3 regions of the Acidovorax sp. ACV01 genome follow, and region 2 is predicted to be linked to each of the others. Evidence: predicted binding sites of a transcription regulator. Region 2 holds the regulator's gene; each other region holds the start of a gene.

Region 1 (10,580 bases), on a different contig from region 2:
AAGCCCACCCCCGAGTCCGCACCCACACCGGAGGCCGCCGCACCTGTAGTGGCCCCGCTGGCACCTGCTGCAACGCCTGCCACGCCTCCTGGTACACCGCCGGCCCCATTGCCCGGGTTCGCGCCGGTCCCGCCCACCGTCGCCACGCCCTCGCCCGCTCCATGGGCTCCCGCTCCAGCGCCCCTGCCATCGGTGGCCCCCCCGGCCCTGCCTGCTGCACCCGTGGAGCCCGTCCCCGCGCCAGCTCCCTCTGCGTTTGGCTGGCTGCGCAACCCGTTTGGCAGCAAGCCGCCCGAGCCAGCGGCGCCTGCGCCCGTGGCAACGCCGATTTCTGTTGCCGCTCCTGCTCCGCTGACGCCTGCGCCCACGCAGTTAGCCCCCACGCCCCAGCCCGTGGTGCGCCCGTCGCCTGCCAGCTTCACCCCGCCACCTGCGCCCGTAGCGTCTTCGCCTGTCCCGGCAGCCCCGGCGCCCCTCGCTGTTCAAGTCCCGACGCCCGCGATTCCCGAACCCGTGGCCGAACGCAAGGGCTGGCTGGATCGCCTGAAGGCCGGCCTGCGCAAGACGGGCAGCAGCATCACCACGGTATTCACCGGCACGCAGATCGACGATGCGCTGTATGAAGAGCTGGAAGAAGCGCTGCTCATGGCAGACACCGGCGTCAAGGCCACCACCCACCTGCTGGCCGACCTCAAGCGCCGCGTGAAGGAGGCCAAGGCCACCGACCCCGCCGCCGTCAAGGGCCTGCTGGCCGATGCGCTGACCGACCTGCTGCGCCCCCTCGAAAAAGCCCTGGTCATCGGCGAGCACACGCCCACGGTGATCATGGTGGCGGGCGTCAACGGCGCGGGCAAGACCACCTCCATCGGAAAACTCACCAAACACCTCGCTGGCGAAGGCGCGGCTGTGCTGCTGGCGGCGGCCGACACCTTCCGCGCGGCAGCGCGCGAGCAGCTCGGTGTCTGGGCCGACCGCAACACGGTCGAAATCGTGAGCCAGGAAGGCGGCGACCCGGCCGCCGTGAGCTTTGACGCGGTGACCGCCGGCAAGGCGCGCGGCAAGGACGTGGTGCTGGTGGACACCGCCGGGCGCCTGCCCACGCAGCTGCACCTGATGGAAGAGCTGCGAAAGATTCGCCGCGTGGTGACCAAGGCCGACGCCACGGCACCGCACGAGGTGCTGCTGGTGATCGATGGCAACACCGGCCAGAACGCGCTGGCCCAGGTGCGGGCGTTTGATGATGCGCTGCAGCTCACCGGCCTCATCGTGACCAAGCTCGATGGCACCGCCAAGGGCGGCGTGCTGGCTGCCATCGCGCAGGAGCGCCCGATCCCGGTGTATTTCATCGGCGTGGGCGAAAAGCTCGAAGACCTGGAAACCTTCAACGCGCGCGAGTTTGCGCAGGCGCTGCTGACCTGAGAACCTGTTCAAAGAGCGCCCGCCCGCTCCCGACAGTGATCCATGGCCCCCTCGGGGCCATTTTCACGTTTACGAACGGCAGCAATTCCCCCATGATGGGCTTTCCCCAGGAAAGGCACGGACGCCCATGTTCATTGAGCTGGTCAAAGGTGTTGCCTTGCTGTTGGCGCTGTGCTTTTTGCATGGGTTCAACATCCGCCTGTGGCGCCAGCATCCCCGCACCGGGCAGGTGTTCTCCGGCATCCTCTTTGGCACCATCTGCGTGGTGGGCATGCTCACACCGGTGGTGCTGATGCCGGGTGTGATCTTTGACGCGCGCTCGGTGGTGCTCAGCATGGCGGGCCTGTTCGGTGGCCCGCTGGTGGCCTGCATCGCTGCCGCCATGGCCGCCACGGGTCGCCTGTGGCTGGGCGGCGCGGGGGCGGAGGTGGGCCTGATGGTGATTGCGCTGTGCACTGCGCTGGGCCTGGTCTACCGCGAAGGCCGCGCACGCGGACGCCTGGGGGTGGAGCCTGTGACGCTGGCACTGTTCGGCCTGCTGGTGCACACCGCCGTCCTGGCGGTGTTCCAGCTGCTTCCCGCCGAGGTCGTCCAGCGCGTCAACCAGACGCTGGCCCTGCCCTTTCTGCTGACCTTCACGCCCGCCACAGTGGTGCTGGGCCTGCTGCTGCAGGATGTGGAAGAACGTCTGGCCACCGAACGCGCACTGCACGGCACGGCGGCACGGCTGCGGGCCATTGCCCAGGCCATTCCCGACGTGCTGCTAGTGCTGGATGCCCAGGGGCGCTATGTGGAAGTGCTCTCGCCCGACGACGCCCCGCTGGCGGCCAGCCCGCCCCATCTGGTGGGCAAGCGGATGCACGACGTGCTGCCGGCAGAGCAGGCCGACATGTTTCTGGAGCTGATCCGCAATACCTTGCTGTCGGGCCAGACGCAGAGCGTGGAATACGAGATGCAGACGCTGTCGGGCACGCGGCAATTTGAAGGGCGCGCCCAGCCCCTGGGCGTAAGGGTGGGGGGCCAGGCGGCCGTGGTCTTCCTGGCGCGGGACATCACCAAGCGCAAACGTGCAGAGAGTGCGCTGCGCGAGTCGGAGCTTCGCTTTCGCTCGCTGCTGCGCAACATCCCGTCCATCTCGGTGCAGGGTTATCTTGCAGACGGCACCACCAGCTACTGGAACCAGGCGTCCGAGCAGCTGTATGGCTACACGGCCGAGGAAGCGCTGGGCAGCAACCTGCTCGACCTCATCATCCCGCCACCCATGTGGGACGCTGTGCGTGAGCACGTGCGCCACATGTTCGCCACGGGTGAGGTGATTCCGGCGGGCGAGCTGCAGCTGCGGCGCAAGGACGGCACGCCCGTGCATGTCTTCTCGAGCCACGCCTATATCCAGGTGCCCGGCCACCCACCAGAAATGTTCTGCATCGACATCGACATCTCAGGCCGCAAGGCCGCCGAGGACGAAGCACGGTACCTGGCCTTCTACGATGCCCTCACGCAGCTGCCCAACCGCCGCCTGCTGGTAGACCGGCTGCAGCAGGTGCTGGCCAACAGTGCCCGATCGGGGCTGACCACCGCCGTGCTGTTTGTGGACCTGGACAATTTCAAGACCCTGAACGACACCCGAGGCCATGAGGTGGGCGACTTGCTGCTGAAGGAGGTGGCGCTGCGCCTGCGCGGCTGCGTGCGCGAGCAGGACACCGTGGCGCGCCTGGGCGGTGATGAGTTTGTGGTGGTGCTGCAGAACCTCAGCAGTGACCCTCCGGAAGCCGCCGCCCAGGCGCGCACGCTGGGCGAGTTGATCCTGGCCCAGCTGCGCCAACCCTATGAACTGGCCGGGCACGAACACCACTTCACCGCCAGCATCGGGGTGACGCTGCTGCGCGACCCCCGCGATTCGGTGGACGAGGTGCTCAAACAAGCCGACATGGCCATGTACCGCGCCAAGGACGCGGGCCGCAACACCCTGCGCTTTTTTGACCCCGACATGCAGCAGGCCGTGAACCGCCGCGCACTGCTGGAAACCGAACTGCACAACGGCCTGCGGCAGTCGCAGTTTCTGCTGCTGTACCAACCCCAGGTAGACCACCGGGGGCGGGTGACCGGCGCCGAGGCGCTGGTGCGCTGGCAACATCCCGTGCAAGGCATGGTCCCGCCGTCTGAGTTCATCCCCCTGGCTGAAGAATCCGGCCTGATTCTGCCTCTGGGCCACTGGGTGATGGAAACTGCCATGCGCCAACAGGCCCGGTGGCGCCAGAACCCACCGTTGGCCCACCTGAGCCTGGCCATCAACGTGAGTGCGCGCCAGTTCCTGCAGGAAGACTTCGTGGTGCAGGTGCTCGCCCTGCTGCAGCGCACCGGGGCCGACCCGGCGCACATCAAGCTGGAACTGACGGAAAGCCTGCTGCTGGACAACGTGGACAGCGTGATCGCCACCATGCGCGCACTCAAGGCCCAGGGTCTGGGCTTTTCGCTGGACGACTTTGGCACCGGCTATTCGTCCTTGAGCTACCTCAAGCGCCTGCCGCTGGACCAGATCAAGATCGACCAGGGCTTTGTCCGCGATGTGCTGCTGGACCCGAATGACGCGGCCATCGCGCGCTCGATCATCGCGCTGGCAGGCAGCCTGGGCCTGGACGTGATCGCCGAGGGGGTCGAAACAGCAGCACACCACCAGTTTCTGCTGGCGCATGGCTGCAAGGCATTTCAGGGCTATCTGTTTGGCAGGCCGATGGTGCTGGAAGATTTTGAAGGGGTGGCACTGGAGGCATTGGGTCCAGCGGGTGCCCCTGGCGGATGACCTCGCGCCGGTGTCGGGATTGGTTTCAAGTTGCCGCCCAGAAGTGCCGATAACCAAGGGCCACGCCAGCCAGCCCCGGGCCGAGCCTCCGTGGAAACCATGGAGGTGCCCCATGAAAATCGAGTCGTCCACCCTGCAGATGCAGGCCCAGCATGCCGCCACGCGCATGCACAGCCAGACGAGCCGCCTGGAAATGTGGGTGGGTGACCGCCCCACCGGCACATCCCCCGCCCGCCCGGCCCCACCGTTGCAGATATCCAATGCAGCCCGCCTGGCCCATGCCGCCCATGCCGCTGCAGCCTCGGTCGAACCGCTGCCGGAGCGCGACCCCGACGAAGGCCTGACGCCCCAGCTCGCCATGATCCGCGACCTGATCGAACGCATGACCGGGGTGCTCGTCCGCGTCTATGCAGGGCCACAGTCCTCTGACGCGCCCGCGGCCAACCCGCCCACTCCGTCCCCAGCGAACAGCACGGCAGCAGCCCCCCGCCAGCGAGCGGGCTTTGGCGTGATTTATGAACAGCGCGAGGTGCTGGAAGAAACCGAGCGTACGCAGTTTGCGGCGGCGGGCACCGTGCGCACCGCCGATGGCCAGGAGATCCGGTTCACGCTGCAGTTGGACATGCAGCGCAGCTACCGCGAGGAATCCTCGGTCAGCCTGCGGCTGGGCGACGCTGTGGCGGTAGACCCGCTGGTCGTCAACTTTGACGGCACCGCCGCCCAATTGCAGAACCTGCGCTTTGCCTTCGACCTGGACGGCGACGGGCAAACCGAACAGGTACCCTTGCTCGCTGGCAACCGGGGCTACCTGGCGCTGGACACCAACCAGAACGCACGCATCGACAACGGCCTGGAACTCTTCGGGCCCGACACGGGCAACGGCTTTTCAGAGCTGGCCCGGCATGACAGCGATGGCAATGGCTGGATCGACGAGGCCGACCCGGTCTTCGAACAGCTGTGTGTGTGGACCCCGAACGCGGATGGCACGGGCAGGCTGCAAACCCTGGAGGAACTGGGCGTGGGGGCAATACAGCTTGGAGCCCAGGCAACGCCCTTCGCCCTGCGCACGGCGGACAACGGCAGCCTGGGCGCCGTGCGCTCCACCAGCATCTACCTGCGAGAGAACGGCAGCGCAGGCACCGTGCAGCAAATCGACCTGAACGTATAGACCGAAAGCAAGGGGGCCGCTGGCGGCCCACCCCTCGGTCAGAGGGCCCGAAAAACCCGGGTGACGCCCAGCGATCAGGCCAGCACCGTGGTGTGGGCCACCTGTGCATCCACCCAGTCGGCATATTCTGCAGAGCCCTGCTGCGCCTGGACCACCAACTGCGGCAGCGCATAGGGATGCTGTGCCCGCAGCAATGCCAACAGCGGGTGCAGCGCACGGGGCACGGTCTTGCAGACCAGCCGGAGTTCGCGGTCCTCCTGCAAGGCGCCCTGCCAGCGGAAGTAAGCCGTGATGGGCTCCACCTGCACACAGGCTGCCAGCCGCGCCTGCAAGACCAGCTGTGCCAACCGCCGCGCTTCCGCTTCGGTGGCCACCGTGGTGGTGACAACAAGAATGTCACAAAGGGCAGTCGGCTCGGTCATGCGCGTCTCCCGAAGGCGTTGGGCGATGCAGTCTGCCATAGCGGGGGGTGCAATGCCAGCGGGGGAGAAAATTGCTGGATCATGAACAGACTGTTCCAAAAGTCGCACCAATCGCAAAGCGGGGCACCAAAGTGCCGGAACCACCGACACCGCCAGGACTCCGACAACAGAAAGTCAAGTGCATTGCGTCTTCGAAATATGCAAAAAACACCTTTTAAATCAACACGTTAATTCAACATTTTGCAAATAGTTCGCCTGAATCCCGGCGGTGCACAGAGGACAACATAGCGGCAGCATTGCAAACAACCGGAAGGGAACTCCGGGTTTAGCACTCTGTCCTATGGAGTGCTAATATCATGGCTTAGAGGAAAGGATTCCCGGAATGAACATTCAATCTGGAACCGCAACGACGACTTTGGCACCCGCCAATCCCTGGGCGCTGGTGCCCCCCTTGGGCAATCTTGACGCGTACATCTCCGCCGTCAACCGCCTGCCGTTGCTCACGCACGAAGAAGAGCAGACCTACGCGCGGCAGCTCAAAGACAACAACGATCTGGACGCCGCCGGTCGGCTGGTGATGTCGCACCTGCGCCTCGTGGTTTCGATTGCACGCCAATATCTGGGCTATGGCTTGCCCCATGGCGATCTGATCCAGGAAGGCAATGTGGGCCTGATGAAGGCGGTCAAGCGCTTTGACCCCGACCAGGGCGTGCGCCTGGTGAGCTATGCCATGCACTGGATCAAGGCCGAGATCCACGAATACATCCTGAAGAACTGGCGCATGGTGAAGGTGGCCACCACCAAGGCGCAGCGCAAGCTGTTCTTCAACCTGCGCTCCATGAAGCAGGGCTTCAAGGCTGATGCCGCAGCCGCCGATGCCGCAACACACCGAGATACGCTGTCCGACCGTGAAATCGACACGGTGGCTGCGCAGCTCAATGTGAAGCGCGAAGAGGTCATCGAGATGGAAACCCGCATGTCGGGCGGCGATGTGCTGTTGGATCCGGCGCCTTCGGACGATGGCGAACAGGCCTTTGGACCAATCGCCTATCTGGCCGACGCGTCGCACGAGCCCACTGCCATGATCGAGTCGCGCCAGCGCGATGTGCTGGCTACGGATGGCATCGCCACGGCGCTGGGCAGCCTGGACGACCGCAGCCGCCGCATCGTGGAAGAGCGCTGGCTCAAGGTCAACGATGACGGCACGGGCGGCATGACGCTGCACGAACTGGCTGCGGTCTACGGCGTGAGCGCAGAACGCATCCGCCAGATCGAAGTGGCCGCCATGAAAAAGATGAAAAAGGCTCTGGCGGAGTACGCCTGAGCACTGGCGGGCACGCGTTAATATTCCGCTCCTGCAGAAGTTGTCTCACGGGGCCCCAGTTCTGGGGCCCCGTGTCGTTTTGGCACCTGAATATTCTTGAGGAGACTCCGTCCCATGTTGTCACGCCCCGTTTCCCGCCGCGCGTCGCTGCTGATAGCCCTGGCTGCCGCTTCCCCCTGGGCCCTCGCCCAGAACACGGCCAAGCCAGCCGCAGCACCTGCAGCGTTGGCCTGGCCCACCAAGCCGCTGAAGATCATCGTGGGCTTTCCCGCCGGTACGTCGCCTGACCTGACGGCTCGCGCCTTCTCCGAGCCGCTGTCCAAGGCCCTGGGCCAGCCAGTGATCGTGGAAAACAAGGTGGGTGCGGGTGGCAACATTGGCGCTGACGCGGTGGCCAAGGCCCGCGACGACCACACCATCGGCCTGATGATCAACGGCAACATGACCATCGCCAAGATGATCAACCCAGCGGTACCCTACGACCCGCTCAAGGACCTGGCCCCGCTCAGCCTGGTCGGCACGTCCCCCCTGGTGCTGACCGCGCCCGTGACCCAGCCCGGTGTGCCTGCGAATGCCGACGCGCGCGAATTCTTCGTGGCGGCGCGCAATGGCGGCGACAAATGGAGCTACGGCACGCCCGGCGTGGGCACGGTGGGCCATATCGGCACCGAACTGTTGAAGTCGCGCAGCAACATCAACCCCGTGCATGTGCCGTATCCCGGCTATCCACAAGTCGCCAACGCCATGCTGGGCGGGCAGCTGCAGATGGCGCTGCTCCCCCCCGCGCTGGCCCAGGCCCAGGTGCGCGCTGGCAAGCTGCGCGCCATTGGAGTGACATCGGCAGGCCGCAGTCCCTTGGCACCGGATATCCCGAGCCTGTCGGAAGCCGGCATCCGGGGCTTCAACCTTGAAATCTGGAATGCGTTTGCTGCGCCGGCCACCATGCCCAAGCCGATCCAGGCCAAGCTGGCGGCCTTGATCAGCGAGATTGCGCGCAGTGAAGAAATGCGCAGCAAGCTCTTTCAACAAGGCTGGCAGGTGGCAGGCACTTCACCCGAAGGGCTGGCCAACCGCATCAAGGCCGACACCAGCCTGCTCGGCGGTGTGATTGCCATGCGCGGCATCAAGGCCGAGTAAAGAAAAAAGAAGGCAGCGGGGCGACGAGGGCCCGCGCGGCCCTCTACGGCAGCTGCGCGCCGGCCGCACGGAGCGCAGGCAGGCCGTTGTTCAGCCTGCCTCGCCCAACAGCGCCTTGACGTCCGATGCCAGGGCCTGCACGCCGCTGCCATAGCGGTTGTACACGCGCAGGCGCCCCGAGGTGTCGTACACATAGCTACCCGCTGAGTGGTCCATGGTGTAGCTGGTGGGTGTCTTGCCATCCACCTTCTTGTAGTAGATCTTGAAGTCCTTGGCGACCGCAGCCAGTTGATCTGCTGTGCCATAGAGGGCCAGAAAACTCGGGTCGAAGTTGGCCATGTAGGCCTTGAGCACTTCGGGTGTATCGCGCTCCGGGTCCACCGTGACGAAGATGCCCTGCAGGCGCTCGCCGTCTTTGCCCAGCATCTTCTTCACCTCGGCCAGCTCTTGCATGGAGGTGGGGCACACGTCCGGGCACTGCGTGAAGCCGAAGAACACCACCACCACCTTGCCTGCAAAGTCCTTAAGGTGGCGCGCCTGGCCGTTGTGGTCTGTCAGCGGGAGGTCGCGGGCGTAGTCCGCACCGGTGATGTCCACGCCGCGAAACTCCGCCTTTTTCTCGGAACAGGCACTAAAAATGCCCATAGCGCTTATGGATAAAGCGCTAACAGCTATCGTTTTAAGAGCATTTCTTTTCAGCATAGGCATGGCGATATTCACAGCACGTAGTGGTCCACCAAAAGGGCGGCAAACAAGGCGCTCAGGTGGATGAGGGAGAAGCGGAAGGTCTTGCGCGCGAGCGCGTCCGAATAGTTGCGCCACAGGGCAAAGCCGTAGCCACAGAAGCCAGCGCTCAGAACCACGGCGGCGACCAGGTAGATCCACGAGCTCATGCCATAGACGAAGGGCATCAGGCACCCGGCAAACAGGATCAGGGTGTACAAAAACACCTGCAGGCGGGTGAACTCGTTGCCATGGGTCACCGGCAGCATGGGCAAGCCAGACTTGCGGTAGTCCTCCACCCGGTACAGGGCCAGCGCCCAGAAGTGAGGGGGCGTCCACAGGAAGATGATGAGAAACAGGATGAGCGCTTCGGGGCCGACATCGTTGGTCATGGCGGCCCATCCCAGCACGGGAGGCATGGCGCCCGATGCACCGCCGATCACGATGTTCTGCGGGGTGAGGGGCTTGAGGATCACCGTGTAGATGACCGCATAGCCCACGAAGGTCGCAAACGTGAGCCACATCGTCAGGGGATTTACCCAGAAATACAGCAGCGCAGAGCCTGCGGTGCACAGCACGGCAGAAAACAGAAGCGTCTGGGCGTTGGACAACTGGCCCTTGGCCGTGGGACGCCAGGCAGTGCGCTTCATCTTGGCGTCGATGCCCTGTTCCACGATGCAGTTGAAAGCGGCTGCAGCCCCCGCAACCAGCCACACACCGGCACAGGCCACCGCCATCAGGCCGAGTTGCGAGGCCGACGGAAGCCCCGGCACGGCCAGCACCATGCCGATGAGCGCACAAAACACGATGAGCTGGACCACACGGGGTTTGGTCAGCGCATAGAACTGCGACAGGCGCGAAGGCGGGGAAACAACGGCAGGGGCAGCAACACTCATGCGGACACTCTCGATGCGCCCGAGGGCGCGGAAAACTCTTGCAGCGCGGACGCCGCGCGGCTGGACACCAAGGCCCAGGTCAACACCACCACCAGCGCCGCGGCACCTCCGGTATGCAGCACGGCAGCCAGCAGCGGCCAGTCCAGAACCACATTGGACAGGCCGGTGGCCAATTGCAGCAGCGCCAGCCCGGCGAGCCAACGGGCCTGAACCGGCAGTACACCGGCTTGGCGAAGTCGCCAGCACACCAAGCCCAGAGCAGCGAGGACCACGTAAGCCATCAAGCGATGCACGTAATGGATGGCCGTGAGCCCGGCAAAACTGATGTGGCTGCCGTCCTGCAGCAAGCCCAGCGCACGCCAGATCTGAAAGCCCTGGCCAAAGTCCATGGCTGGCCACCAGCTGCCCTGGCAAGTGGGAAAGGTGGTGCAGGCCAGCACCGCATAGTTGGTGCTGACCCAGCCGCCCAGCACCACTTGCAGGGCCACGAGCACGCCGGTCATCACCAGCCCCCAGCGCAGCCCTGCGGAAATAAGCACGGGCGCCTTGCCTTGCGCACCCTGGGTTTGGCGCACAGCCTGCACACACAACAGCGCCAGCAGCACCAGCCCGCCAATGAGGTGCAGCGTGACGATGGCGGGAAACAGCTTCATCGTTACCGTCAGCGCCCCGAACGCGCCCTGCAGGCACA
Region 2 (10,580 bases):
CCGATAAAGCGACAGCTTTTCAGACTGCACCTTGGGCAACAACTCGCCGGGCGCACGCGTGGCAAGCGAAGAGGGAAGGTATTCCTTGATGGCGACCTGCTGCCCCTCGGTATCGAGGGCCAGATAGACCACACCAAAGCCGCCAGAAGACAACCGGCGCACCACGCGGTAGCCGCCTATTGCGGTATCGGGCGGCAGAGGAGCCGGCTTGATTTTTGACATATTTTGCGAAGATGACTCGGGGGTGGAGCGGAACCCGGATAATCGCCGGATCGCAAGCAACCATCAAAAAGTCCAATGCCAGTTTACAGCATGACCGGATACGCCAGCGCACAGCATGGCGCATCTGCCACTGGCGCTGAAACCGACGCCCGCGCGCCCCAGTCGCGCCGGCTGGGGCTGGAAATCCGCTCGGTCAACAGCCGCTTCCTGGACCTTTCGTTCCGCCTCCCCGATGAACTGCGTGCCATGGAGCCCGCACTGCGCAGCCTGCTGACGGCCCGCCTCAAGCGCGGCAAAGTCGAAGTCCGCGCTGCCCTGGAGAACGAGGACAGCAACACCTTGCAAGACCCGCCAGCGCGGCTGCTGCAGCGGCTCAACTCTTTGCAGGATTCCGTCAAGGCTTGGCTGCCGACGGCGGCGCCCCTCACGGTGGCCGACGCCCTGCGCCTTTGCGCCAATGCGCCATCGGGCTCTGAAGACTGGAGCGAAGCCGTGCCTGCTTTAGCGGAAGAAGCCCTGACAGCCCTGATGGCCTCCCGTGAAAGAGAGGGGAAGCGCCTGGCTGCCATGCTGCTGGACAGGGTCAAGCAATTGCGCGCCCTGGCAGAGCAGGCTGTCCCCATGGTTCCCCTGCTGGTCGAGCAGCAGCGGCTGCGCTTCATGGAGCGCTGGAAGGAAGCCATGGCGCTGACCGACGGTGCCACCCTGCCCGAGGCCGCCCGCGACCGCGCGCTGACCGAAGCCACGGCGTTTGCCATCCGCATTGATGTGGCCGAGGAGATCACCCGGCTGGACTCCCACCTGGATGAGATCGAACGCCTGCTCAAGAAGGGCGGCGAAGTGGGCAAGCGCCTGGATTTCCTGATCCAGGAACTGCACCGCGAAGCCAATACGCTGGGCTCCAAATCTGCCGCACTCGACCTGACCCGCATCAGCGTGGACATGAAAGTGCTGATCGAACAGATGCGCGAGCAAGTGCAAAATATCGAGTAATACTCATTTTTTGATAGCGCCTAGCGCACATCAACTATGGACTATCCCGGAAATCTCATCGTAGTTGCGGCCCCCAGTGGTGCCGGAAAATCCAGCTTGGTCAAAGCCTTGCTGGAGTTGGACTCCCATGTCCACCTGTCGATCTCCCACACCACCCGCGCGCCACGTGGTCAGGAAAAGCATGGCCGCGACTACTACTTTGCATCGCAGTCCGAATTTGACGCCATGGTGGAGGGCAATGCCTTCGTGGAGTGGGCACACGTCCACGGGAACCGCTACGGAACCTCCAAAAAAGCCATTGAGGAGCGCATCGCCCAGGGCTCGGATGTGATCCTGGAAATCGACTTCCAGGGCGCATTGCAGATCAAGGAGGCCTTTGCGAATGCCCTTCTGGTCTTCATTCTCCCGCCGAGCTGGGAAGAGCTACGCTCGCGCCTGGAACGCCGGGGCGAAGACTCCCCGGAAGTGATCGAAGTCCGCCTCAAGAACGCGGCTACAGAGATGGCGCAGGTGAGCAAATTCGACTTCGTTATAATCAATGAGTTGTTTGAGCGCGCGCTTTTCGACCTGAAAGCCGTAGTTCACGCCCAGCGACTCAAGTACGCCGCCCAGCGCCGCGCCCGTGCTGACACCTTCCAGTCGCTCAATATCACCTGAATCCCGGAGTAAAACGATGGCACGCATCACTGTAGAAGACTGTCTGGAAAAGATCCCCAACCGCTTCCAGCTCGTGTTGGCCGCCACGTACCGTGCCCGCATGCTGAGCCAGGGCCATGCCCCCCGCATCGAAAGCCGCAACAAGCCCGCCGTGACCGCCCTGCGCGAGATCGCCGAAGGCAAGGTCGGCCTGGAAATGCTCAAGAAGGTTCCTGGTTGAATTTTTTCCTGGGCGAAGCCCGCAAAGAGCACCGCGACAGCGGTGCTTTTTTTTGCCCCGAAGTCGTCTGATGCGCTCCCGCGCTACATTTAAGGCATGAACGCGGTGCTCAACTCACCTTCTGCAACGCAAGCCCGACCCGGTGAAGTGCCGACGGCGGGAACCTTGTCAGCAGCCGCAGCGGCCGCCAATGCGGCGGCGGCCAGCTTTGCTGCGCTGACAGATAGTCTCGACTACCTGGACGCGATCAGCATAGAACAGGTGCGCCAAGCCTACCGTTTCGCTGATGAGGCCCATCTGGGCCAGTTGCGCAACAGCGGCGAGCCCTACATCACGCACCCCATTGCCGTAGCAGCGCAATGCGCCACCTGGAAGCTCGACGCCCAGGCGCTCATGGCAGCACTGCTGCACGATGCCATGGAAGACTGTGGCGTCACCAAGGCCGACCTGATCGACCGCTTTGGGGCCCCCGTAGCCGAACTGGTGGACGGGCTGACCAAGCTGGACAAGCTGCAGTTCAACACCCGCGAAGAGAACCAGGCCGAGTCTTTCCGCAAGATGCTGCTGGCCATGGCACGCGATGTGCGCGTGATTCTCATCAAGCTGGCGGACCGCACACACAACATGCGCACGCTGTCGGACATGCCACGTAGCAAGTGGGGCCGCATCTCCTCGGAGACGCTGGAAATCTACGCGCCCATCGCCCACCGCCTGGGCCTCAACCAGACTTACCGGGAATTGCAGGACCTGGCCTTCCGTCACCTGCACCCCTGGCGCTATGCCACCCTCTCCAAGGCTGTCAACAAGTCTCGCAACCGCAGGCGCGACCTGGTGCAGAAGGTGCAAACCGAAGTGGATGCCGCCTTCTCAAAGATTGGCATGAAGGTGCGCCTCGCAGGCCGCGAAAAGACTTTGTACGCCATCTACCAAAAGATGGATCTCAAGCACCTGAGTTTTGCCCAGGTCACGGACATCTACGGTTTTCGGGTGATCGTGCCAACGGTCACGGACTGCTACACCGCCATGGGCGTGCTCCATCAGATGTACAAACCGGTTCCTGGCAAGTTCAAGGACCACATCGCCATCGCCAAGCTCAATGGCTACCAATCCTTGCACACCACCTTGGTGGGGCCCTCCGGTGTGAACATTGAATTCCAGATGCGCACGGACGAGATGCACGTCATTGCCGAGGCCGGTGTGGCAGCACACTGGTTGTACAAAGCACAGGACGGCGATGGCACTTCGGCCGAACGGCTGGGGACCAAGTGGCTGCAGTCCCTGCTCGACATCCAGAACGAGACCCGCGATGCTGCAGAGTTTTGGGACCATGTGAAGGTGGACCTTTTCCCGGATGCGGTCTATGTCTTCACCCCCAAGAGCCAGATCATGGCGCTCCCTCGCGGGGCTACTGTGGTGGACTTTGCTTACGCCATCCACAGCAACGTCGGCGACCGCACCACGGCGGCCAAGATCAACAACGAGCAGGTGCCCCTGCGCACTGAACTCAAGAATGGCGACGTCGTGGAAATCATCACGGCCCCCGTGTCCACCCCCAACCCGGCCTGGTTGGGTTTTGTGCGCACAGGCCGCGCGCGCTCCAAGATCCGGCACTACCTGAAGACCTTGGCGCAGACTGAATCTGAAGGACTGGGTGAAAAACTGCTGACCCAGGCCATCCGAGCGGAAGGCCTGGAGCAGTTGCCCCCCCTGGATGCAGAGACCCAACCCATGTGGGACAAGCTGCTGCGTTTTACAGGGAACCGCACCCGCAGCGAGCTGATGACGGACCTGGGCCTGGGCAAGCGGATCGCCAGCATCGTGGCCAAGCGGCTCATGGTGCTGATGTCCGAACATGGCCATCGCCCTGATGCACTGCTCATGACGCGGGAGCGCTATACGTCCCATGAAACGCTGTCCCAAGGAGCAGTCACCCTGGACGGCAGCGAGAACGCATCGGTACAGTACGCATCATGCTGCCGCCCGGTGCCCGGCGACAGTATTGTGGGCTACCTCGGACGGGGAGAGGGGCTGGTGGTGCACAACGTGCACTGCACAGTGGCAAAGCGCCTCCAGCACAAGGACAGCGAGCGTTTCATCGCCGTGGACTGGTCTGACGAGCCCACGCGCATGTTCGAGACCGGTGTTGTTGTCACCGTGACCAATGGCAAGGGGGTGTTGGCCCGAGTGGCTGCGGAGCTGGCCAATTCAGAGGCTGACATCACCCACGTTGACATGGATGACGAAGCCGCACTGGACACCACCGATCTGCGCTTTATCGTGGCCGTGCGTGATCAGGCCCACCTTGAACTGGCACTAAAAAATCTGCGCCGCACTCAGGCAGTCATCCGCGTCGCCAGAATCACGCCACAGGCCTGACAGGCGCTTACCGCAAGGAAAGCAGCGCCTGTTTCATAGCGCATCGCCCCCGCCCGAGGGTGGCTGCTACGCTATGCGCGGCTGCGGGTACCGCACTTCCATCACTTCCAGATTGCGAGCGCCGCCCGGGGTTGGCAGTTGCACCTCATCACCCACACGAGCTTTCAACAGTGCGCGGGCGACCGGTGAAATCCAACTCACCTGCGATTCTCGGCTGTCTGCCTCATCAATTCCCATGATGGTGATCGTGCGCTCCACATCCTCATCATCCCGATAAGTCACGGTAGCCCCAAAAAACACCTGATCACTTCCCGCATGCAGACTGGGGTCTACGACTTCGGCAATCTCCAGCCGTTTGGTCAAGAACCGTATGCGGCGGTCGATCTCGCGCAGGCGCTTCTTGCCATACAGGTAATCGCCATTTTCAGACCGATCACCGTTGCTGGCAGCCCAATGCACAACATCCACCATCTTGGGCCGCTCGTTGTCAATCAAATCAAACAGCTCATCCCGCAGGCGCGCATAGCCCGCAGGGGTGATGTAGTTTTTGCCGCCCGCAGGCAATGGGGGTAGTGCCAACTCGTCGTCGTCACCGCCATCTGCCTCTTTGGTAAAAGCCTTGCTCATCGCCAGATCTCCCCGACAAGCGCAAAGCGCTTGGACAAATGAAAAAGCCTGCAATCTTGCGATTGCAGGCTTTAAACATTGGTGCGGCTGGCAGGAATCGAACCCACGACCCCTTGGTTCGTAGTTCGCTTGCCGCCTGCAAGTCATTGATTCTACACAACCGATTGCCGTCCGTTCCGACTCAATCCGTACTGTTGTGTACAGCACTGACCAACAAATCCCCCAAAATTACCCACCAAAGCAGGCACAAGAACCAGATGAAAGGTGGAGGTATCCTCACCCTTATCTGCCGCCGGCAGCAATCGGCCAGGAGCGGCCGGTCACCTCAAATGAAAGCGGACGCTCAGCAGCGACGTTAGCCGCACCCGGTTGTGTAGCCCGTACTGCACTCGCAAGCGAAGCTTGTCGCGTCGGCTTGACTAATCACCCTGGCCTTGGGCAAACCGGAAATGGTCACGGAATGGCTGCGCCTTCTTGCCGACTGTGCCAGCTATGCAAGGCATAAAGTGCCCCACTTGCATGTTCACCCCAATGGCTCCAGAAGCTTCCTCGCCATTTCCGGCAGGCTGCTTCAGCATACCCGGATTGGAACAACAAGAGCCCACTCTTCAAATCACGCCATATGTCAGCAAGATCATCCGCTAGATCGGCGAGCGACGATTCCCCAGGCACTTCCTGTGGAACAGATTGAGAATAGTAGTTGAATGGCAACGAGCCGAAGCGGACAAAGACCTGCTTCCATTCCTCATGCGAAATATCGCGCGGGTCCTGCTCGCCGAACAATTCTGGTAAGGCTAGTGCGAGTCGATAGAGATTCGACAGATGCTGTAAAGCAGTAAGGACCTGGTTCCTTTGGTCCTCCGGGTTTGCTTCCGCCCAAGAGCAGAATTCCTCTGCAGCGTCCGCGAACTGTCGCACCTGATTTGACATGTGAAGGCCTCACGTTACGCATCTACCGGCGGCTGCGAAAAGTACCGCCCGATTCGGGGAAATTTGTACAAAGTTTGCCCGAAAAGAAGCTGCGCTTAGGCGGGTTTTGAATCAACGACGGCTTTGGGATGCGATGCCCACAGTCGCCTTTGGGCCCAACTCGGTCGTTCGCTCTTCTCCAAAGCGGTCATCAAGCAATCTTGCGAATTAGCGATAGCAAACTTTGTGCAGCTAAGGAACGGTGCCCCATGCTGCCCGAGCTTCCAGCAGTGGCGCCAAAACAGTGAGCACGTTGGCAGCGCTTTGTCGAGGAACCTCCCACGAGGGGTGCTGCATGTCCTTGAGCGACGCCGCAGCATTTGGTCCACCGCTTCGAGCCTCCAAAGGCACCGATCGGACACTTTGCCGTAGCACTTCGATAGCGGTTTTTTGCTCCGCCGAAAGAGGCATGGAAGGATCTGTCAGCAGAGATGTTGGCTGGAGCAGGAAGTGGAACAGCTCGCCTGCGACAAAATAGTTGCCCTGATCGGCGCAACACTCTTCCGGCGTCATAGCGAGAGATCGCACGTGGCCGATGTACCACGACACTTCGGTATCGAATCTCTGAATCACATCCTGTGATAGCGGCGGCAATGACGAGTGGTCCATTCGATCTAGATTGTCCGGTTATGGCGGCGGATTCAACCGGTCGATGCAACACACTGATAACTGCGTAAGCAGACGGAGTGTTGCAAATGTACCGGACACGAAACTACTACACCGACAGCCATAAGGCGCTGATGTGGGACCGCTGGAAGGAAGGCTGGACGCTGCACCAGATAGGCCAGCTGTTTGACCGGCCACACACCTCGATCCAAAACATCTTGGTGAAGACAGGTGGCATTAGGCCTCCAGAAAGACGTCGTTCTGCGACGTCATTGACGTTGATCGAGAGAGAAGAAATATCACGCGCCGTCGTGGCTGGCGCGTCGATCCGCTCAATCGCTGCGCGGCTGGGCAGAGCACCATCGACCGTCAGTCGCGAGTTGAAGCGCAATGGCGGTCAAGAGTGCTATCGCGCCACCCAGGCCGACAGCGACGCATGGAATCGAGCCCTTCGGCCAAAGATCTGCAAGCTCAAGGAGAATCGCGAGCTGGCCCGAATCGTCGCGGGTAAGCTGCGAATATTCTGGTCACCGGAGCAAATCGCGGGCTGGCTAAAGCGGGCCTATCCGCACGACGGGCGCCTTCACGTGTCACACGAGACCATCTACCGCAGCCTATTCATTCAAGCACGCGGCGCCTTGAAGAAGGAGCTGTTGGAGCATCTGAGACGAACGCGCGGTATGCGGCGCTCGCGTCACTACACGCAGAAAACCCCGGGCCATGGGCAGATCGTCGACGCGGTCTCTATAAGCGAGCGCCCGGCTTCTGTCGAAGATCGAGCGGTGCCTGGTCACTGGGAAGGAGACTTGGTATTTGGCAGCGGCAACAGCCAGATTGCGACGTTGGTCGAACGCCAGACGCGTTACGTGATGTTGGTGAAGGTTGGCGGCAAGGACACTGAGACGGTCGTCAATGCGCTCATCAAGAACGCGCGCAAGCTGCCCCAGGAGCTCTACAAGTCATTGACCTGGGATCGAGGCAAGGAGATGGCCGCACACAAGAGATTCACGATGGCCACGGACATCCAGGTCTTCTTCTGCGACCCGCAGAGTCCTTGGCAACGCGGAAGCAACGAGAACACGAACGGCCTGCTCAGACAGTACATGCCAAAGGGCGTCGACATCTCCGGCTATTCACAGCTACAGCTCAACGCGATCGCGAGACAATTGAACGAGAGGCCACGTAAGACACTTGGCTTCAAGACGCCCGCTGAGATGTTCAGCGAATCTGTTGCATCGACCGGTTGAATCCGCCGCCGATTGCTGCCCGGGATGGCCTCACGACCGAAGCAACCGCAACTGCCCTACTGGGGAAGGCAAGACCACTTGGCATTTTCTACCCAAAAGTCCCCGCAAAGTCCCCAAAAATAGGATAGGGGCAAGACTACTTATCAGTGAGCAGAAAAGGAAAAAGCCCTGCAAATCAAAGACTTGCAGGGCTTACCTATTGGTGCGGCTGGCAGGAATCGAACCCACGACCCCTTGGTTCGTAGCCAAGTACTCTATCCAGCTGAGCTACAGCCGCTAAGCTTTGAATTATAGCATGATTTCTTGGCGACCCTTGAAATCAACTTTTTTTACCAGCTCCATGCCGCATGGGCCTGTTCAGTAAAAGCTCAACTCAATACAAGCCAAGATTGTAATGCACTCCAGAGACTCCAAAAGAGGAATGGCGCACATTGCGACAAGAAAACTGGCTGTGACCGTGATGATCGCCCACTCGAATGATGGGTGGTAGGGCGTGTTGGACTTGAACCAACGACCAAAGGATTATGAGTCCTCTGCTCTAACCAACTGAGCTAACGCCCCAAGCCATGCTCCAGCGCTATACAACGGGGCAAGCGCCGTATTGTAGGGGGCTTTACTTGCGATAGCTGAGTGCGTTGGACACCAGTTTTGATGTGATGTCCACGATCTGAATCATCCGGTCATAAGGCATGCGCGTAGGACCGATCACGCCCAAAGTACCGACTACCTTGCCATCGACCTCATACGGCGCACTCACGATCGAAAGCTCCTCAAACGGCACCACGTGGCTTTCCCCGCCAATGTAGATGCGCACTCCCTCTGCCTGGCTAGAGATATCGAGCAGCCGCAGAATCTGCGTTTTCTGCTCGAACAGATCGAAGGCACGCCGAAGGTTTCCCATGTCACTGGAAAAATCGCTCACAGCCAGAAGGTTGCGCTCACCAGAAATCACTACCTCGTCCTGCGCTTGTGACAGAGCCTCAGAACCCACGTTCACCGCAGCCTGCATGAGCGAAGCGATCTCGCCCCGCAGCACATCCACCTCCGATTTCAGGCGCTCACGCACCTGCTCCATCTCGAGCCCTGCATAGTGCGCGTTCAGAAAGTTGGAAGCTTCAATGAGTTGTGACTGGGTGTAGTCCACATCCGTGAAGATCACCCTGTTTTGAACGTCGCCCTCCGGCGAGACGATGATCACCAGAAATCGTCGCTCGGACAATCTCAGGAACTCGATGTGGCGAAACACAGAGGTCCTCCTGGGCGCCATGACAACACCAACGAACTGCGATAGATTGGACAACAACTGTGCTGCGTTCGCGATCACCTTCTGCGGCTGTTCGGGCGCAAGCTGCGGAGGGGTCAATGGGTCCCGCTGCACTGTCAGCATGGTGTCTACAAATAGCCGATAGCCCCGAGCAGTAGGGATGCGCCCTGCAGAAGTATGGGGACTCGCGATCAGCCCCAACTCCTCCAGATCTGCCATGACGTTGCGAATGGTGGCGGGAGATAGATCCAGCCCCGACGCGCGCGACAGAGTCCGCGACCCAATGGGCTGTCCATCGGCGATGTAGCGCTCGACCAGCGCTTTAAGCAACAACTTGGCACGGTCATCGAGCATGGAATGATTTTAATGATGTAATTTCGCGATGACGTCCAATTTCCGCCGTGTCGCACTAATAGGCAAATACCAAGCTTCGTCGGCAGGCGCCCTCAGTGACAGTTCCCGCCACGCCCTGGAAGACATCGCCCATTTTCTTGAACGCGAAGGTTGCGAAGTGATGCTGGAAGCGGAAACCGCAAGCAACACCGGAATCACACAATACCCAGTCCTGAATGTAGACGAGATAGGCCGCCGGTGCGACCTGGGCCTTGTGGTAGGTGGTGACGGCACCATGCTGGGCATAGGCCGACGGCTGGCGCGGTTTGGCACGCCCCTGATTGGGATCAATCAGGGGCGTTTAGGCTTCATCACCGACATTCCTTTTGACACGTACCAAGCCACACTGCCACCCATGCTTCAAGGCGAATACGAAGAAGACCTGAGGCCGCTCATGCACGCGACAGTTGTGCGCGACGAGCGCATCGTCTTTGAAGCCCTTGCGATGAACGACGTTGTTGTGAACCGTGGCGCGACTTCGGGCATGGTGGAGTTGCGAGTTGAGGTTGATGGACGCTTTGTGGCCAACCAGCGTGCAGACGGGCTCATCATTGCATCACCAACGGGGTCAACGGCGTACTCCTTGTCTGCAGGGGGACCTATGCTTCACCCCTCCATTCCTGGATGGGTGCTGGTGCCCATCGCCCCCCACACGCTCTCCAACCGCCCCATTGTGCTATCGGATGCCGCCGAAGTGGCTGTCGAGGTTGTGAGCGGTCGGGATGTCAGTGCTAATTTTGATATGCAGTCGCTGGCCTCTCTGCTGCATGGCGACCGCATTCTGGTCAAAAGGTCGGAGCACTGCGTACGGTTCCTTCACCCGCAAGGGTGGAACTACTTTGCCACTCTGCGCAAAAAATTGCGCTGGAATGAAGGAGGCTCCTGACCATGGCGCTCAGGCGGATTACCCTGCGTGATTTTGTGATTGTTCAGGCACTGGAGCTTGAACTAACTTCTGGTTTCACCGTGCTGACCGGAGAAACTGGCGCTGGAAAATCCATCCTGA
Region 3 (10,580 bases), 210 kb from region 2:
ATCATCGAAGCGCCTGCGCGCGTGTTCGATTCGCAAGAGGCACTGCTCGCCGCCTTCAGCGCGGGCGAGGTGCAGCAGGACATGGTGGCCGTGGTGCGCTATCAGGGCCCGCAGGCCAATGGCATGCCCGAGCTGCACAAGCTCACCCCGCCGCTGGCCGTGCTGCAGAACCAGGGCTTCAAGGTGGCGCTGGTGACGGATGGGCGCATGAGCGGCGCATCGGGAAAGGTGCCCGCCGCCATCCACGTGACACCCGAGGCCATGTCGGGTGGCCCGCTGGCCAAGGTGCTGGACGGCGACATCGTGCGGGTGGACGCTGTGGCCGGCACGCTGGATGTGTTGGTCGATGAAGCCACCTGGGCAGCCCGCCCCGTGGCGCCGTACACCGCGCGCCCCGCCACCGGCTTTGGCCGTGAACTGTTTACCAACTTTCGCCGCCACGCTGGCGGTGCCGAACAAGGAGCCTGCACGTGGTTGTAGCAGGATGCACCCCCTGAGTCGCTGCGCGCCTTCCCCCTCTCTCGCTGCGCGGGAGGGGGACGCACCCGGTGGCCTGGCGAAGCCAGTTCCACGGGTGCACTGGTATGGGCCGCGCCCCTGTCATACGCCGCGTGCGGCATCCAACATCAAGGAGTATTCCCATGAATCCCATTGACATCGCCAGTCATGGCCCCGTCATCCCCGTCATCGTGATCGACCGCGTGGAAGACGCGCTGCCCCTGGCCGAGGCCCTGCTGGCCGGTGGCGTGAAGGTGCTGGAGGTGACGCTGCGCACCGCAGCGGGCCTGCCTGCCATTCAGGCCATTGCGCGCCACCTGCCGGAGGCGGTGGTGGGCGTGGGCACGGTGCTCAACGCCGACGACGCCCGCCGTGCCAGCGACGCGGGTGCACGTTTTGCGGTGAGCCCGGGTTACACCTCCGAAGTGGGCGGTGCCTGCAAGGGGTTGAACCTGCCGCTGCTGCCCGGCGTGGCCACGTCCGGCGAAATCATGGCGGCGCTGGCCGATGGTTTTTCGTTCCTCAAACTGTTCCCGGCCGAGGCTGCGGGTGGCATTCCGCTGCTCAAGGCCTGGGCCAGTCCGTTTGGACAGGTCAGCTTTTGCCCCACGGGGGGCATCAGCCTGGCCACTGCGCCCAACTACCTGGCGCTGCCCAATGTGCGCTGCGTGGGCGGCTCGTGGCTGACGCCGGCCGACGCCGTGCGTGCGGGCGACTGGGCGCGCATCACCCAGCTGGCGCGCGAGACACACGCGTTGCGCAAGGCTGCGTGAGTTTGCCAGGATTTTGGATGAAATAGGAGGCTGGCGCTTGTTCAGTATGCGTCGATAGCTATAAAAAGAGAAGCAAGCGCTGCGTGGTGGTTCGGCTGCAAGGTACGGCGGCGGAGGGTGGCCGCAGGCGCTGGGATCACTGCCTTGTGGACTTGCTGCCCTGCGCACCTCTATCATGGCGCGGGGCTTGTCCCTGCCACAACGGCTTCACGTTTCAAAGAGAGGGAGTTCTGTATGGATTTTGTTTCGGCTATCAAAAGCTGTCTGACGCAGTACGCTGGTTTCTCGGGCCGCGCTGTGCGCTCCGAATTCTGGTGGTTCTTTCTGTTCCAGGTGGTGGTGATGGTGGCGGCCAGTTTCCTCGGAGACGTCATCTCCGGCATCGTTTCCATCGCACTGGTGCTGCCCGCATTTGCCGTGGGCGCACGCCGGCTGCACGACATTGGCCGCTCGGGCTGGTGGCAACTGCTGACGCTGACCGGCATCGGTGTGTTGGTGCTGATCTACTGGTGGGTGCAGCCTAGCGAGGGCTGATCCTTACGCGCAGCGGACCTCCTGGGTCCGCCCGCACCAAGCCCGCTGGCCCCACGGCCAGCGGGCTTTTTTGATGGGGGCAGTGAGGGGGTGCCGGTGTGGCGGATCGATTCTTGGTAAAAGTTGGCTCCAGCGCTTGATGGTAAAGCGTTAATTGCTATAAAAACAGAAGCAAATGGATTGAACTGTTTTGAATGGAGATGTTGTCGTCGTACGACAACGCGCCCGGCAGGCAATGATTGGTTTTTAAAATGGGAATCATTCTTACTCTCATTATTAAAAACCATGGCCATCCTTCATCAAAAGACAGCGGTATGCCTGGGCATCGCGTTGGCATTCGGTCTTCTTCCCGCAAGGGCTTCGGCGCAAGGTGTGAGTGCCACTCTGTCGGAGGTGCGAGTGGACGCCAGCGCCGAGAAAGAGTCCGCCACCGCACCGGTGGTCGGCTACCGTGCCCGCAATGCTGCCACCGCCACCAAGACCGACACACCGCTGGCCGAAACCCCCCAGTCCGTGACGGTGGTCACGCGCGATCAGCTGGTGGACCAGGGCGCCACCACGTTTCAGGGGGCGCTGCTGTACGCGGCAGGGGTGCGCAGCGATGCGTACGGCCTGGACAGCCGGGCCGACAGCGTCCGGGTGCGCGGCAGCACCCCGGACACCTATCTCGACGGGCTGCGCCAGAACTACAACTACTACACCAGTACCACCCCTGCAGAGCCCTATGCGCTGGAGCGCATCGAAGTGCTTCGCGGCCCTTCGGGCATGTTGTTCGGCGCAGGTACGGTGGCAGGCGTGGTCAACATGGTGAGCAAGCGCCCACAGCAAGAAGCGCAGCGCGAAGTGGGCGTGCAGCTTGGCAGTTGGGGCCGCAAGCAGCTGCAGGCCGACCTGACCGGCCCCCTCACCGCGGATGGTGAATGGTCGTACCGCCTGGTGGCGGTGGCGCGCGATGCCAATACCCAGGTGGACCACGTGCCGGACGACCGCCGCCTGATCGCTCCGTCCCTGGCCTGGCGGCCCAGTGCGGCCACATCGCTGGTCCTGCAGGCCCATTGGCAGCAGGACCGCAGTGGCACCACCTCGCAGTTCCTGCCCTGGTCAGGCACGCTGCTGCCCAATCCCAACGGCATGTTGCCCATCAGCCGCTTCATCGGAGAGCCCGGCGACTATTACGACAGTGACCGGGAATCCATCGGCTACCTGTTCGAGCACCGTTTCAACGGCGCGTGGGCCGTGCGCCAGAACCTGCGCCTGGCCCGCAACGAAAATCGCGGCGGCTACCACTACGCCGACTTCTACAAACTCCCAGGCGGCTGGGGCGAAGACCCCGTCAACCAGCGGCTGATCGGCCGCCTGTACGGCAAGAACATCACGCGCACGCGCATGGCCGCGGTGGACACCCATCTGCAGGGCAACCTCACCACCGGGGGCCTGAGCCATCAGCTGCTGCTGGGCGTGGACTGGAACCGGCAGACCGAAAACAAAAACGAGGCCGACGACGCATACAACGCGCCCATCAATGCGTACGCCCCGGTGTACGGCAACGTCCTGAATCCGACGCTTGTCGCGAAACCCGAGAACGTGCAGCGCCAGAACGGCCTGTATGTGCAGGACCAGATGAAATGGGGCCGCTGGATCTTCATCGCCGGCCTGCGCCACGACCGCGCCGTGAACAGCCTGGCGGGCCAGTCAGATGACCGCACGAGCGACACCACGAAGCGCCTGGGCGTGATGTACCAGCTGGCCGGAGGCTGGACACCCTACGTCAGCTACGCAGAATCCTTTAGCCCGGTGAGCGGCACCAATACCTACGGCCAGCGTTTCAAGCCGCTGGAAGGCGAGCAGATCGAAGTGGGCGTGAAGTACGCCCCCGCAGGCAGCGCCACCCAGTTCACGGCGGCGGTGTACGACCTCAAGGAAAAGAACCAGAAGGTGGTTGATCCGGTCAACCCGAACAACTCGCTGCAGGTGGGCCAGACCCGCAACAAGGGACTGGAGCTGGAGTACAAGGCCCGCGTGGCCACAGCGTTCGACCTGACCGCCCACTACAACTACACCGATGTCGATCCGCTGCTGGAAAACCTGCCGCGCCATCAGGCGGCCGTGTGGGGCGTGTACCGGTTCTCCATTGGCGGCGTGCGCGGCTTCTCGGCGGGTGCGGGTTATCGCTGGCTGTCGTCGTTCCGTGATGGCACGGGGCCGAAGGTGCCGGCGGCGGGTGTCGTGGATGCGCTGCTGGCCTACGACAGCCAGGACTGGCGCTACGCCCTGAACATCAGCAACCTGGCCGACAAGAAGTACATGAGCACCTGCCTGGCGCGTGGCGACTGCTGGTGGGCCGCGCGCCGCAATGTGGTGCTGAGCGCGACGTATAGGTTTTAACCCCCTGAGCCGCTTCGCGTCTTCCCCCGAGGGGACGCCGCCCATGCGACGGTGCGGCACTGGCACGGCACAGTGCCAATGCGAAGGCCGGGCCCTTTGCTCTGGGTTGGCGCGGTGCAGTGAACCGCGGTACAAATGTCGAAAGGGCAGCCCGCGTCACGACGTGCTTCACGTGTTCCAAGTAAAAAACCCGCAGGTTTTGCAACCTGCGGGTTTTTTTGTGCACTACCGGGCAGAACCTGGGTTCCACCCGGAGCGGCTGGCCATTACATGCCCATGCCGCCCATGCCACCCATGCCGCCCATGTCGGGCATGCCGCCGCCAGCACCGGCCTCGTCCTTGGGTGCTTCTGCAACCATGGCTTCGGTCGTCAGCAGCAGCGATGCCACGGAGGCAGCGTTCTGCAGGGCCGTGCGGGTGACCTTCGTGGGGTCCAGGATGCCCAGCTCGAGCATGTCGCCGTACGTGTCGTTCGAAGCGTTGAAGCCGTAGTTGCCCTTGCCGGCCAACACAGCGTTCACCACCACCGAGGCTTCGCCGCCAGCGTTGTTCACGATTTCGCGCAGGGGCGCTTCGATGGCCTTGAGCACCAGCTTGATACCGGCTTCCTGGTCAGCGTTGTCACCCTTGATCGAGTCACCGACAGCTTGCTTGGCACGCAGCAGGGCCACGCCACCACCGGCCACAACGCCTTCTTCCACAGCTGCGCGCGTTGCGTGCAGTGCGTCTTCCACGCGGGCCTTCTTTTCCTTCATTTCGACTTCGGTGGCAGCGCCGACCTTGATCACGGCCACACCGCCAGCCAGCTTGGCCACGCGCTCTTGCAGCTTTTCGCGGTCGTAGTCGGACGTGGCTTCTTCGATCTGCACGCGCACTTGCTTGACGCGGGCTTCGATGTCACCCGCAGCGCCAGCGCCGTCGATGATGATGGTGTTTTCCTTGCCCACTTCGATGCGCTTGGCCTGGCCCAGGTCGGCCAGGGTCACCTTCTCGAGCGTCAGGCCCACTTCTTCAGCGATGACCTTGCCGCCCGTCAGGATGGCGATGTCTTCCAGCATGGCCTTGCGGCGGTCGCCGAAGCCAGGTGCCTTCACAGCCACAACCTTCAGGATGCCGCGGATCGTGTTGACCACCAGCGTAGCCAGGGCTTCGCCTTCGACTTCTTCGGCGATGATCAGCAGCGGACGGCCGGCCTTGGCGACTTGTTCCAGCGTGGGCAGCAGGTCGCGGATGTTGCTGATCTTCTTGTCGAACAGCAGCACGAAGGGGTTGTCCAGAATGGCGGATTGCTTTTCTGGGTTGTTGATGAAGTAGGGCGACAGGTAGCCGCGGTCGAACTGCATGCCTTCCACGACGTCCAGTTCGGAGTCGAGGGACTTGCCGTCTTCCACGGTGATCACGCCTTCCTTGCCAACCTTGTCCATGGCGTCAGCGATCAGCTTGCCGATGGTTTCGTCGGAGTTGGCGGAGATCGAACCCACTTGGGCGATTTCCTTGGAGGTCGTCGTGGGCTTGGAAGCCTTCTTCAGCTCGGCAACCAGGGCCGTCACAGCCTTGTCGATACCGCGCTTCAGGTCCATCGGGTTGATGCCGGCGGCCACGTACTTGAAGCCTTCGCGAACGATGGCTTGTGCCAGCACGGTAGCGGTGGTGGTGCCGTCACCAGCGTTGTCGCTGGTCTTGGAGGCCACTTCCTTCACGAGCTGGGCGCCCATGTTCTGCAGCTTGTCCTTGAGTTCGATTTCCTTGGCCACGGACACACCGTCCTTGGTCACGGTAGGGGCGCCGAACGAGCGCTCCAGCACCACATTGCGGCCCTTGGGGCCCAGGGTCACCTTGACCGCATTGGCCAGGATGTTCACGCCTTCAACCATGCGTGCGCGGGCTTCGCCGCCGAAAACTACGTCTTTTGCTGCCATTTTGGAGCTCCTGAAAATTTGATTCAAATTGGCCGCTAGCGCTTATCCAGTAAGCGCTAGAGGCTATGAAAAGATGAGTAATTCAGAGGGCGAGAGATTACTTCTCGACCACTGCGAACAGATCGTCTTCCTTCATGACCAGCAGCTCGTCGCCGTTGACCTTGACGGTCTGGCCCGAGTACTTGCCGAACAGAACGCGGTCACCGACCTTCACGTTCAGGGCGAGCACTTCGCCCTTGTCGTTCTTCTTGCCAGGGCCGACGGCCAGCACTTCACCTTGATCGGGCTTTTCAGCGGCGTTGTCAGGGATCACGATGCCGGAGGCGGTCGTGGTTTCGCTTTCGATACGCTTGACGATCACGCGATCGTGCAGAGGGCGAAGGTTCATTGCATTGCTCCTGTTTTCAGTAAAAAAGCTGACTTACTCAGCGCCTGGAGACCCAGGCGCTACCAAACTTCCGACAGGCAAGGTGGTGTTAGCACTCGTCTGTGGTGAGTGCTAATGATACGGGCATTTGTGACGGTTTCAAGACGTCCAAGGCATTTCCCGATTTCTTCGGATGCTGCTGCAGAAGGGTCTACCACCGGGTCCCCTAGGTTGGTGTCTATCTGTGATGCCCTAGAAGGCGGGTGCGATGGCATGTGATCGAGCCCGCTAACGTAGTCCAGACCATGCGTTTTAAGAGGACCTCGTGAGCTATTCCATCCTTCACTGCCGCTATCTGCCGTGGGTCGTCGGGCGATGCGGGGTTGTCCACAAGGTCTTTGACGTGGAGTGCCAACGTCCCAATGATTAGACTTGGCTTCCATGAGGTGGCCGGGCATGGTCGTTAACAAGATATCGTTTGGATTTTTTACGAGATCGATCATGGTTCTACTGGCATCTTGCTTTTAATCATCTCCTTGAAGAGATTCAATTATTATTCACTATGCAGAATGAAGAATGTAGGCGCACAACCTGCAGTGACCAAATAGGCCCGCCATCCAGTGCCAAGGCTCCCTTTGCATTTGTGCATATACCGAAATGCTCGGGAACGGCATTTGAAAATTACATGATTTCCCAGGGAGGAGGCTTTGCATCTTCTAGGGCATTTACTGGTGTTGGTGTGAATGGTGAGTCAGAATCGCTTGAGGCGTATTTCAAGAAAGAAGCATTATCGTCATTTGTCTTCGGGCATTTTCATTATCAAAATTTGCTACGCTTTTGCCCCAATGCATTTACGGCCACCTTTGTCCGTGATCCGGTGAATCGGACAATTTCGCAGTACAAATCATGGCACGACGAGAACAACTTTCATCCTGACGATCCACATTATAAAGTGGCGACATCCTCTGAGCGCGACGCACTGATTTTTGCGCAGCAGGCATCTTTGGAGGAATTTGTGTGTTCTGGTAATCCAATAATCTTTGATGGGGCGTTGGGCAATCAACAAACAATTTGTCTCTCCACGTACTTGGGGGGGGATATGGAAGAGCACCTGAAAAGTGCAAAAAAAAATCTAAATACATTTGATTTTTTTGGAATCACTGAGAATTTTATGGAATCACTGGAGCTCTTGCGATTGATGATTCCGGATTTTTCGGACTATGAAATTGTCAGAGAAAAGGAAAACAGATCTCGCATTGTTGTTGATGAGGTGACTCAACACGTGAGAGGTATAATTGCAGAGCAGGTCAAATACGATCAGCAGCTTTATGAATATGCTTGCCTCCTCTTCAAGGAGCGTATCCAAGAGTGGCGTTCTGGCTCCATGCCCGTCTATGCGTACAAGTGGTTCGCTGGGGAAAATACTGGTGATCGTCCTCAGGGAAGCAGGTCTTCGAGGCAGCGGCCCTCCCAGGAGGAATATCAGGCCTTGCGGTTAAGCCTCTCAAGACTGGAAATCGAAAACAAGAGAATACAGAGCGAAAGCGAGCAATTGCGCGAGCAGCTACAGCAAATCGAAATCCTGCATTTGCAGGCATCCGAGGCGAATCTAAAAGCTTTGGAGGTGCAGCAGGCACGTTCCATGGAGGCCGAGGCTGTCAATGGCATGGTTCGAGCGCAACTTGCACATCTGGAAGCAAGTCATATCCAGCTTCGCCAGGTTTACACGCATATCGTCGAATCACGATCGTGGCGTTTCATGCAAGCGCTGCAGTCTGTCTTGGCGAGATTTCATATCAAGTAATTCCTGCCTTGGCTTGGTTTGAATAAGTGTTTTGATACGCATGGCAAGCATTGATGTGCGCCTACATCGTTGTGTTTTTTCGTGCTAAGGGGGCTGGTGCAGGCGCCACTCTGCGGTCTCGGTTTTGGCGGGCCTTGGCAGTTCATTGAAGAGACCTGAATGATGGGTTGCAACCACACACTACCGGCCAAACGGCGTGGTTTGGCGGGGGGGCGGATGGCAGAGCAGAGGAGACTCTTGTGAGCCACATCGGTGGCGCTGTACAACGCGACAGGATTTGTGTCCCGTCTGGCTCAAGCCTGCTCAGTGAGCTTAGCTAGTGACGATGCTCTTGCTGCATTCGTGAATTTGCGTTAAATTTTTTAATCGAAGCCTATGGACTGGAAATCCCGCGTGCTGGAGAGGGTGTCTCGAGGGGCCACTAATTGATTTTGTGATCCTCAATCACTATGAGAACTAAAAAGATGTTCAATAAAATGAGATGGCAGTCCACAAGATCGGTAACCCTTGCAGTGTTGACGCTCTTTCTGGCGGCAGCTCAAGCCCAGCAGATTCTGCAACTCACACCGGGGGAGCCGCCGACGGAGAAGCTTGCGCTCACCGCAATGGATACCAAGCCTGGCGAAGCGTTGCTCATTGAAAATCTAAAAATTAACGATGAAGTTCCTTCGGTAGTGAATCTCAGGCTTCGGCGTTCAGAAGTCACCAGCGGTGAAACACAATTTATTGTTGTCGATGAAAAGGGATCGCGGGCCTTTCCATTGGCTACCAGCGCACATTTTGTGGGCACGCTCGAAGGCAATCCCGATAGCTATGCTTTTGTAACGGTATCCCCCAAGGGAGAAATTCGCACCATCATTCACCGCGGGAAGGAGACGGTTGTCAATGAACTGCTTCCTGTTCGCGGCAACGGTGCGGGTGCTGCTGTTTCACGCTTGGTGAATCATCAGAAAGATTTTATCAATCGAGAGTTTTCTTGCGGTGTAAGCCCAGATTTTCTTCAATCCGACCCGAGCCAGAAGAAGCTCGGGATTGAAAATTTGCTCAAAACTGGCCGGGAAAATTCTCAAAAAATTTTGAGTGAAGAGAAAGCAGGCAGCCCTCGGCGTGCGGATATCATCATTGATAGCGACTACGAGTTTTATCAAAATTTTGGTTCTGAGTCTGCTGCATTCACATATGTGACCAATCTGCTTACCTATGTGGGTAGTCGGTACCAAGCAGAAATATCCACCCGTTTCAATCTCAAGCAAATAGTAATTCGCACAACATCTGCCGATCCTTGGACCCAGACAGCCACGGGCGCGATGCTCAACGAGTTGCAAGCCTTCTGGAATGCCGGGGCAAATGCCTCTGTTTCGCGGCACCATGTTCATTTACTTAGCGGGAAAAATTCTGGGGGTGGGATAGCCTATGTGGGTAGCCTCTCCAACCAAAGTACGGCTTATGGCGTTAGTGCAAATATCGAAGGAGATTTCAATCCGTCGAACCCGCAGGTCATCTGGGATTCGGTCGTAGTTGCCCACGAGATTGGACATGCATTTGGTAGTTCACATACGCATGACTACGACAATCCCTATATTGCTCCGTCACCTAATACCGGTGGTGCAATCGATTGCTGCTATTCGGGAAATGCTACTGGGCAGTGCGGAATTGCCCTTGGGGGCGCCGGACGGTTGGGCTTTTTGCCTGGCGCATCCTCAACCACTGGAGGGGGCGCAGGTCAGGGAAACGGGACCATCATGAGTTACTGCCATCTGCTCAATGGGGGGATGAGCAACATCACATGGACTTTTGGAACCAATCACGTCTATGGGGTAAATGCTGGCCGTGTTCCAACTGTGATGTCGGATCAAGCGCAATCAAAGCTGCCGCTGGATGCTTCAGGTACCTTCGATCTGAGCGTTAGCAAAACGGGAACAGGCACGGTAACCAGCTCTCCGGCAGGTATTAATTGTGGGTTGGACTGCAACGAAAGTTATGCTGCGGGCACTATCGTCACGTTATCTGCATCCGTTGGAACGGGGTACACATTTTCCGGATGGGGAGGTGCTTGCTCGGGTGCCGGTGTGTGTACTGTCACGATGAGTGTGGCGCGGAATGTGACGGCCACATTCATTCCAACTCCCCAAGGCGTACTGTCTGTCGCGAAAATCGGGACTGGGACTGGCACCGTAAGTCGTGCAGGAGGATTGCTCAACTGCGGTAGTACTTGTACCGAGTCACTTGCTCCTGGCACCATTGCGACGCTGACGGCGAGCCCCGCTGCAGGAAGCTCATTTGTCGGCTGGAGTGGTGGG

The links. The regulator HrcA, encoded in region 2, represses chaperone genes, less so after heat shock. The targets are predictions, from matches to a motif close to TTAGCACTCNNNNNNNNNGAGTGCTAA.
Region 1: the regulator HrcA is predicted to act here: its motif matches at 6,135-6,161, upstream of rpoH (RNA polymerase sigma factor RpoH).
Region 3: the regulator HrcA is predicted to act here: its motif matches at 6,586-6,612, upstream of IB243_RS14345 (co-chaperone GroES).

The regions. Positions count from the first base shown of each region.
Region 1 covers NZ_JACUZT010000002.1:208,639-219,218, reverse strand. The annotation lists gene ftsY (signal recognition particle-docking protein FtsY) at 1-1,419, shown strand, start outside; gene IB243_RS05550 (EAL domain-containing protein) at 1,547-4,219, shown strand; gene IB243_RS05545 (hypothetical protein) at 4,332-5,387, shown strand; gene cutA (divalent-cation tolerance protein CutA) at 5,462-5,809, opposite strand; gene rpoH (RNA polymerase sigma factor RpoH) at 6,192-7,133, shown strand; gene IB243_RS05530 (tripartite tricarboxylate transporter substrate binding protein) at 7,248-8,270, shown strand; gene IB243_RS05525 (SCO family protein) at 8,361-8,972, opposite strand; gene cyoE (heme o synthase) at 8,987-9,889, opposite strand; gene IB243_RS05515 (heme A synthase) at 9,886-10,580, opposite strand, start outside.
Region 2 covers NZ_JACUZT010000004.1:162,684-173,263, forward strand. The annotation lists gene IB243_RS13300 (serine/threonine-protein kinase) at 1-222, opposite strand, end outside; gene IB243_RS13305 (YicC/YloC family endoribonuclease) at 313-1,215, shown strand; gene gmk (guanylate kinase) at 1,252-1,872, shown strand; gene rpoZ (DNA-directed RNA polymerase subunit omega) at 1,889-2,092, shown strand; gene IB243_RS13320 (bifunctional (p)ppGpp synthetase/guanosine-3',5'-bis(diphosphate) 3'-pyrophosphohydrolase) at 2,189-4,468, shown strand; gene greB (transcription elongation factor GreB) at 4,535-5,095, opposite strand; gene IB243_RS13330 (DUF5063 domain-containing protein) at 5,549-6,025, opposite strand; gene IB243_RS13335 (hypothetical protein) at 6,257-6,673, opposite strand; gene IB243_RS13340 (IS30 family transposase) at 6,760-7,917, shown strand; tRNA gene IB243_RS13345 (tRNA-Arg) at 8,118-8,194, opposite strand; tRNA gene IB243_RS13350 (tRNA-Ile) at 8,402-8,478, opposite strand; gene hrcA (heat-inducible transcriptional repressor HrcA) at 8,531-9,535, opposite strand; gene IB243_RS13360 (NAD kinase) at 9,564-10,460, shown strand; gene recN (DNA repair protein RecN) at 10,463-10,580, shown strand, end outside.
Region 3 covers NZ_JACUZT010000004.1:376,568-387,147, reverse strand. The annotation lists gene edd (phosphogluconate dehydratase) at 1-480, shown strand, start outside; gene eda (bifunctional 4-hydroxy-2-oxoglutarate aldolase/2-dehydro-3-deoxy-phosphogluconate aldolase) at 642-1,271, shown strand; gene IB243_RS14360 (DUF805 domain-containing protein) at 1,506-1,805, shown strand; gene IB243_RS14355 (TonB-dependent siderophore receptor) at 2,091-4,190, shown strand; gene groL (chaperonin GroEL) at 4,457-6,109, opposite strand; gene IB243_RS14345 (co-chaperone GroES) at 6,207-6,497, opposite strand; gene IB243_RS14340 (sulfotransferase family 2 domain-containing protein) at 7,039-8,280, shown strand; gene IB243_RS14335 (M12 family metallo-peptidase) at 8,745-10,580, shown strand, end outside.